Regions from separate parts of the Terrabacter sp. NPDC000476 genome, predicted to be linked through region 2. Evidence: riboswitches for the same ligand, from Rfam matches in the RefSeq annotation. Region 2 holds a riboswitch; the other holds the start of a gene.
The links. A riboswitch is a leader RNA that binds a small molecule or an ion and turns the genes downstream of it on or off. The one in region 2 is predicted to bind cobalamin.
Positions count from the first base shown of each region.

Region 1 (3,397 bases), on a different contig from region 2:
AGGGCGAGCACGGCGATGAGCGGGACGGCGGGGAGCCCGGCCTGCTGGGCGGGCGTCACCCCGTCCCACCCGCGCGTGGAGGCGACCACGAGCGCCGCCGCCGGCACGGCTCCGGCCACCACGGTCGCGGTCTCGGTCCAGGCCCACCGGTCACGCCGGTGCCCCGACCGCCCGTCGCGCGAGGCGCCGACGGCGAGGCTCGACGCCGCCACGAGGGCACCCAGGGCGAGCAGCGGGAGGCCGAGCAGCCCGCCGGCGGAGGCGTCGAGCAGCCCGTAGAGGCCGGCGACGACGCCGACGAGACCGACGAGGGCCAGCGTGGTGGCGGCGCGGCGTGACGTGGAGCTCGACCGCACGGAGCGGCCGTAGCCCCGCGACTCCATCGACGCCGCGAGGCCGAGCGAGCGCTCGAAGGCGGTCTCGAGCACCGGCACGGTGAGCCGGGCCAGCTCGCGCACCCCGCGGCCGTCGCGGCCGCGCAGGGTGCGGGCCGCGCGCACGTCACGCGCGTCCGAGAGCAGCTGCGGCGCGAAGGTCAGGCCCACGACGACGGCCGTGCCGACGTCGTAGAGGGTGGCGGGCAGGTAGCGCAGCAGCCGGCGCGGGCTCGCCAGCGCGTTCGCCGCACCCAGGCACGCGAGCACTGCGGCGAGGCGGAGGGCGTCGTACACGGCATACAGGATCGCGTCGAGCGTGACCGGGCCACCGAGGCGGATGCTGGCCGCCCACTCCGGCAGGGGCACCTGCGGCAGCGTGAAGAGCACGGTGCCGCCGACGATGCCGTTGCCGAGCAGCGCGGTCATGACGACGCGGAACGCGACGACGACAGCGCCGATGGCGAGGAAGGCCGGCAGCGGGTTGGCCACGGCGGGGTCGCGGCGCTCGGCGACGACGAGGACGCAGACGCCGATGACCCCGACGAGCAGGAGCGGGTTGGTCGTGCGCGACGCCGCCGTGGCGAGACCGAGCCCCCACAGCCACCAGGCTGCGGGGTGCTGCAGTCGCGCCCGTTGCGCCATCGCGGCGCCGACCCCCGCTCAGCCGTCCCGGCGGGCCCGGGCGCGGCTGCGCACGAGGAGGTAGGCCACGAGCGCGAGCAGCAGCAGGCCACCGACGACGTATGCCGTCGTGCTGCCACCCGTCGACGACGACGCGGGCGCCGCGGCGACGTCGCCGGCGGTCGTGGCCGAGCCGCTCGGGGTGGCGCCGGCCGTCGGGGTGGCGCCGGGGCCGGCGATCGTCACCGGCTGGTCGGCGGCCTTGGCCTCCGGGGTGACCTCCTTGACCGCGCCGCCGCAGTCGGAGCCCGGGTAGCCGGCGATGCCGCAGACGAGGCCCTTCTCGACGCGGACGTCGCCGGCGGTGGCCAGCACGGCGGCGCTCGTCGCGTCGCTCGCGACGACCGCGCAGAGGGCCTTGGGCTCCGGGGGAGTGGCGGCGTCGGCGGCGTCGGCCGACCGGCCGAAGTCGACGACGAGGCCGACGCGCTTCTTGCCCGACTCGGCGGGCGTGCTCGCGCAGAGCGCGTCGAAGGTGAGGACGGCGCGGGGGTAGCGGGTGGAGGCCTCGTCGGCGACGGCGAAGCGCCAGCCCTCGACGCTGCCGTCCTTGGGCACCGTCTGGTCCGGGCCCTTCTGCGCGAAGGCCCAGGCGCCGTCGGTGAGCTGGTAGAAGCCCCAGTAGCGGTAGGCGGCGGCCTGCGCGGGCCCGACCGTGAGGGCGGTGAGGCACGCCGCGACGAGGGCGACGAGCAGGGCCCGGAGAGGGGCACGACGAACAGGGGACACGGTTTCCTCCTCGCGGTCGGACACCGTGTCGGGTCTGCGCTGGCGCGGCCCCGGCGGGTGACTCCGGTCCGCATTCCACGACAGACTGACAAAGGAGCCGGCAGGACGAGGGTTTTCCGACTTGGTCGTCCGCGCCTCGTTCGGCTGCGGGTGACGTCACGGTTGCGGGTCAGCGCCGGATTCCCACCGGCTTGCCCCATCGTCCTTCGGTACGCGAACCGTGGCACGCGGCCACCCCGCGCGTCAAACGGCCGACCCGTAGGGTGGCGGGCATGAGTGCTGACTGGTCCTGGCTGTACCTCGACGCCCACGGCAACCCGATGACGGGGGAGGCCCTGAGCTCGACGACGTTCCCGACGCAGAGCGACGCCGAGAACTACCTCGGCGAGTCGTGGCGCGACCTCGTCGCCGCCGGGGTCGAGTCCGTCACGCTCCGCGAGGACGACGCCGTCGTCTACGGCCCGATGAGCCTGCGGGCGGCCGAGTGAGCGCTGAGGTGCAGCCGCTCTCCGACGCGCTCGCGCGCGACCTGCGCCACCGCGTCGCCGAGGCGCAGCGCTCCTGGCGGTCGCCGGGCGTCAGCGCCGGTGTCGTGCGGGACGGGCACCTCGTGTGGTCGGGTCACGTCGGGTCGGCCCGGCTCGGCGCGCCGGGGGCTGCGGGCGGCGCCGGGGCGCCCGCCGACGACGACACGCAGTTCATGATCGGCTCGGTCACCAAGACCTTCACGGCCCTGACGGTGATGTCGCTGCGCGACGAGGACAGGCTGTCGCTCGACGACACGCTGGAGACCTACCTGCCGGGCACCCGGCACGCAAGGGTCCCGCTGCGACAGATGCTCGCTCACGCATCCGGCCTCCAGCGCGAGCCCGTCGGCAACATCTGGGAGAGCCTCGAGGCCCCGGAGCGCGAGGCCTTCCTCGCGGGCGTCGAGGAGGCGGAGCAGGTGCTGCCCGCCCACCACGCGTTCCACTACTCCAACCTCGCCTACGGCCTGCTCGGCCAGGTCGTCGAGCGCGTCACCGGGCAGGACTGGGAGCACGTCGTGCAGGAGAGGGTGCTGGAGCCGCTCGGGATGACGCGCACCGGTCTCGTGCCGGCGCCCGATCGCGCGATCGGCTACCAGGTCGACCCCTACGCCGGCACGGCGAGCGAGGAGCCGCTCTTCACGCTCAACGCGACGGCGCCCCTCGGCGGCCTCTGGTCGACGGTCGCGGACATGGCGCGCTACGCCGCCTACGTCGCGCGCCCCGACGACCGCGTCGTGCGGCCGGAGACGATCGACGAGATGTGCCGGCCGATCATCATGACCGACGTCGACGGGTGGGGCGGCGCCTACGGCCTCGGCTTCGGCATGGGCCGGCGCGGCGACCGGGTGTTCGTCGGCCACGGCGGTGCCATGCCCGGCTTCCTCACCGGGCTGCGGGTGCGCCGGCGCAACGGCATCGGGGCGGTCGTCTTCGCCAACGCGACGTCGAACGCCCTGACCCTCGCGCTCGCGACCGACCTCGTCGAGGCGGTGCTCGACTCCGAGCCGTCGGCCCCGGCGCCCTGGGTGCCCGAGTCGGAGCAGCCCGCGCTCGCCGAGCTGCTCGGGCTCTGGTGGTCGG
Region 1 covers NZ_JBEPDF010000001.1:796,165-799,561, reverse strand. The annotation lists gene ABT295_RS03730 (energy-coupling factor transporter transmembrane component T) at 1-1,019, opposite strand, end outside; gene ABT295_RS03725 (SCO2322 family protein) at 1,038-1,787, opposite strand; cobalamin riboswitch at 1,877-2,035, opposite strand; gene ABT295_RS03720 (hypothetical protein) at 2,060-2,275, shown strand; gene ABT295_RS03715 (serine hydrolase domain-containing protein) at 2,272-3,397, shown strand, end outside.
Region 1: linked by a shared signal. The riboswitch ahead of ABT295_RS03725 (SCO2322 family protein) and the one ahead of ABT295_RS14025 (VWA domain-containing protein) in region 2 are both predicted to bind cobalamin.

Region 2 (3,397 bases):
GCCCGTGTGCACGACGAGCAACGGGCGGTTGCGCCGCTGGCGCGTGGTGAGGCCGTCGTCGGGCACGGCGCCCGGCTGGCCGCGCATCAGGCCGCCCGTCCCGTCGCCGCGCGGGTGGCGCCGACGATCGCCGAGGCCGCGAGCTCGTCGACCGGGAGGTGCTCGGCCCCCAGCTGCTCCGCGAGCCGCGCGGCCAGGCCCATCCGGAAGCGGCCCGACTCGCAGTCGAGCACGACGGACTCGACGCCCTCGTGCCGCAGGTGGGCGGCCACCCGGGCCGCGCGGGCGAGCGCGTCGGGTCCGCTCGTCGCACGCCCGTCCGTCACGACGACGAGGAGGGCGCGCCGGCTCGGGTCGCGCAGGCGCTCGATCCGCACCGTCTCGTATGCCGTCGCGAGCCCCTCCGCGAGCGGTGTGCGCCCGCCGTGGGGCAGTCCCTGGAGCCGCCGCGCGGCGACCTCGACCGACCCGGTCGGCGGCAGCGCCAGCTCCGCGCCCGAGCCGCGGAAGGTGACGAGCCCGACCTTGTCGCGGCGCCGGTACGCGTCGAGCAGCAGCGACAGCACGGCGGCCGTGACCGCCTCGAGGCGCTTGCGGGCGGCCATCGACCCCGAGGCGTCGACGCAGAGCAGCACGAGGTTCGCCTCGCGGCCCTGCAGCACCGAGCGGCGCAGGTCGCGGCCGGTCACGCGCAGCCGCTCGGGCGTGCCACCCGTGGAGCCGTGGACGCCCCGCGAGGCGGCCGCACGGATCGTGGCGGGCAGGTGCACCGGGCCGGTGCGCGCGCTCGTCGAGCCCACCCGACGGCCGGTCGTCGTCAGGGCCGTCGACCGGCGGCCCGCCTCACCATGGCCGGTTCCCTTGGCGCGCAGCAGACGTGCCGCGTAGGGCTGGGCCGGCGGGGCCGCGATGTCGTCGGTGCCGGACCCGTTCCGGGGAGCCGGGCCGGCCGTGGCCGTCGCGTCCGCGGGGTCCGTGGTGCCGGAGGCGCTCGTGGGTTCCGCCGGGTCGGCCTCGGCGGATCTCGAGGTGTCGTCGAGCCGCCCCGCGGGCTGCGGCTCGCGCGCGTGCCCGTCGTCGGCCCTGCTCCCGGCCCCGCCGGCGGTGGGTGCGGCGTCCGGCTCGTGGCCGTCGTCCGGGCCCTGCTCCGGGCCCTCGTCGCCGGGGTCGGTGCCCGGAGCAGGGCTGCGGTCGGGGTCCGGGTCGGGTTCGTCGTCGCCGAGCAGCTCGTCGAGGAGGGCCTCGTCGAGCCCGGGGGAGTCGAAGGGGTTGCGCCGCCGGCGGTGCGGCAGTGCGAGCCGCGCGGCCGCACGCACGTCGGCGAGCGTCACGTGCGTGCGCCCGGCCCACGCCGCGTGGGCGACGGCCGCCCGTGCGGTGACGATGTCGGCGCGCAGGCCGTCGACCTCGAAGCCCGCGCAGACCGTGGCCACGCGGGCGAGCACGGCGTCGGTGAGGCGCACCTGCCGGACGCGGGACCGGGCGTCGTCGATGCGTGCGCGCAGGGCCTGCTGGTCGTCGTGGAACGTGGCCGTGAACGCGGTGGGGTCGGCGTCGAAGGCGAGCCGGCGGCGTACGACCTCGGCACGCGGGCCGGGATCGCGGGGAGCGGCGACCTCGACGGTGAGCCCGAAGCGGTCGAGCAGCTGCGGGCGCAGCTCTCCCTCCTCGGGATTCATCGTGCCGACGAGCACGACCCGCGCCGGGTGCGCGACGGAGACCCCGTCGCGCTCGACCGTGTTGCGGCCCATGGCCGCGGCGTCGAGGAGCAGGTCGACGAGGTGGTCGTGCAGCAGGTTGACCTCGTCGACGTAGAGGATGCCCCGGTTCGCGGCGGCGAGCAGCCCTGGCTGATAGGCGGTTTCGCCCCGCGCAAGGGCCCTTTCGAGGTCGAGCGAGCCGACGACGCGGTCCTCGGTCGCGCCGATGGGCAGCTCGACGAGGCGCGCCGGCCGGGTGTGCGCCGGCGCATCGGCGTCGTGGGGGCCGTCCGGGCAGGCGGCGGTGTCGCCCGGCGCGCAGCCGAAGCGGCACGCCGTGACCACGGACTGGTGGGGGAGCACGGCCGCGAGCCCTCGCACCATCGTCGACTTGGCGGTGCCCTTCTCGCCGCGGACGAGCACGCCGCCCACCTCGGGCGACACCGCCGTCAGGACGAGGGCGAGGGCCAGGTCGTCGGCGCCGACGACGGCCGTGAAGGGGAAGTGGTCGCTCGACCCGGTCGGAGCCGGGGTCGGGGGTGCGTTCGAACCGTCGCGCATGGCGAGCCTCCTGCGGGTGCCTCGCCCGCGTCGGTGGACCGGCCGCGCCCGGCGGGCACGACCAGCGACGGGAGATGTCCTGGCTTCCCCCGACCGGGTGGTCGGCGGTTCACAGTGGCGGGACCGCTCCGGATTCGCACCGGATTCCTCTCCGCGTCGCCAGCGGCAGTCTGCCACGTCGCCCGGCGTGCTGCAGGAGTGGTGGGGTCAGCCACCAGCCGCGACGACGGTCGCGAGGTCGCGCTGCAGGTCGGCCGACGTGGTCGGCGTCAGGCGCACGTCGCGCTCGACCGCCTCGGCCCGCAGCAGGCCGGCTCCGGTGTCGAGCCAGGCGACGTGTTGCGCGAGCGTCTGGTCGCCGGTGGCGAGGGCGACGTCGACGGTCGCCAGTCGCCAGCGGCCCGCGCGCACACGATCCTGCGCGACGGGCCACGGGCCCAAAGCGTCGGCGAGCGCCCGGCCCGCGGCGCGGCGCAGGTCGGGGCGGTGCGACGCGAGCTCCTCGAGCAGCACGTCGGGCACCGTGACCGTGGCCGACGCGAGCTCCGGTGCCGCCGCGAGCGAGACCCACGCGGCCAGCGTCCCGGGCAGCTGCGTGGCGTGCGACGGGCCCAGGTCGAAGGTGCTGTCGCCGCGGTCGGTGAGCACCGCCACCGCGGTCGCGCCCAGCCAGGCGTGGTGCAGGCGCACGCCCTCGTCGTCACCCACGACGACCTGGACCGAGCCCCACGACGCCGTCACGCCGGTGAGGGTCTCGCGCAGCCGGGGGTGCGGGCGGCCGTCGACGAGGACCCCGCCGGCCACGAGCCTCGCGACCGCGTCGCCCGGGGTCGAGCCCCCACCGGTGGGCGGGCGCGTGGGCTGCTGGGCGGTGCGCTCGGCGTGCTCGACGAGCACGCGGAAGGCCTCGACGTCGAGGCGCAGGTGCCCGGTCTCCGGGTCGAACGTCACACTCATGTCGGCTTTCCTCCCCTCGAGCCCGGACGCGCGTCACCGTCGTCCCCCGACGACGGCCGATGCCCATGATGGAGCCCATCGCCGCCGAATGGAGCAAAACGGGCAAATCGAACAGCCGTCGCGGTCGCGCTAGGGTCGCCGCTGTGATCGAGGTGGTGGGTGTGGGCGCTTCCGGGCTC
Region 2 covers NZ_JBEPDF010000002.1:341,074-344,470, reverse strand. The annotation lists gene cobO (cob(I)yrinic acid a,c-diamide adenosyltransferase) at 1-87, opposite strand, end outside; gene ABT295_RS14025 (VWA domain-containing protein) at 87-2,261, opposite strand; cobalamin riboswitch at 2,314-2,463, opposite strand; gene ABT295_RS14020 (hypothetical protein) at 2,469-3,218, opposite strand; gene cbiE (precorrin-6y C5,15-methyltransferase (decarboxylating) subunit CbiE) at 3,380-3,397, shown strand, end outside.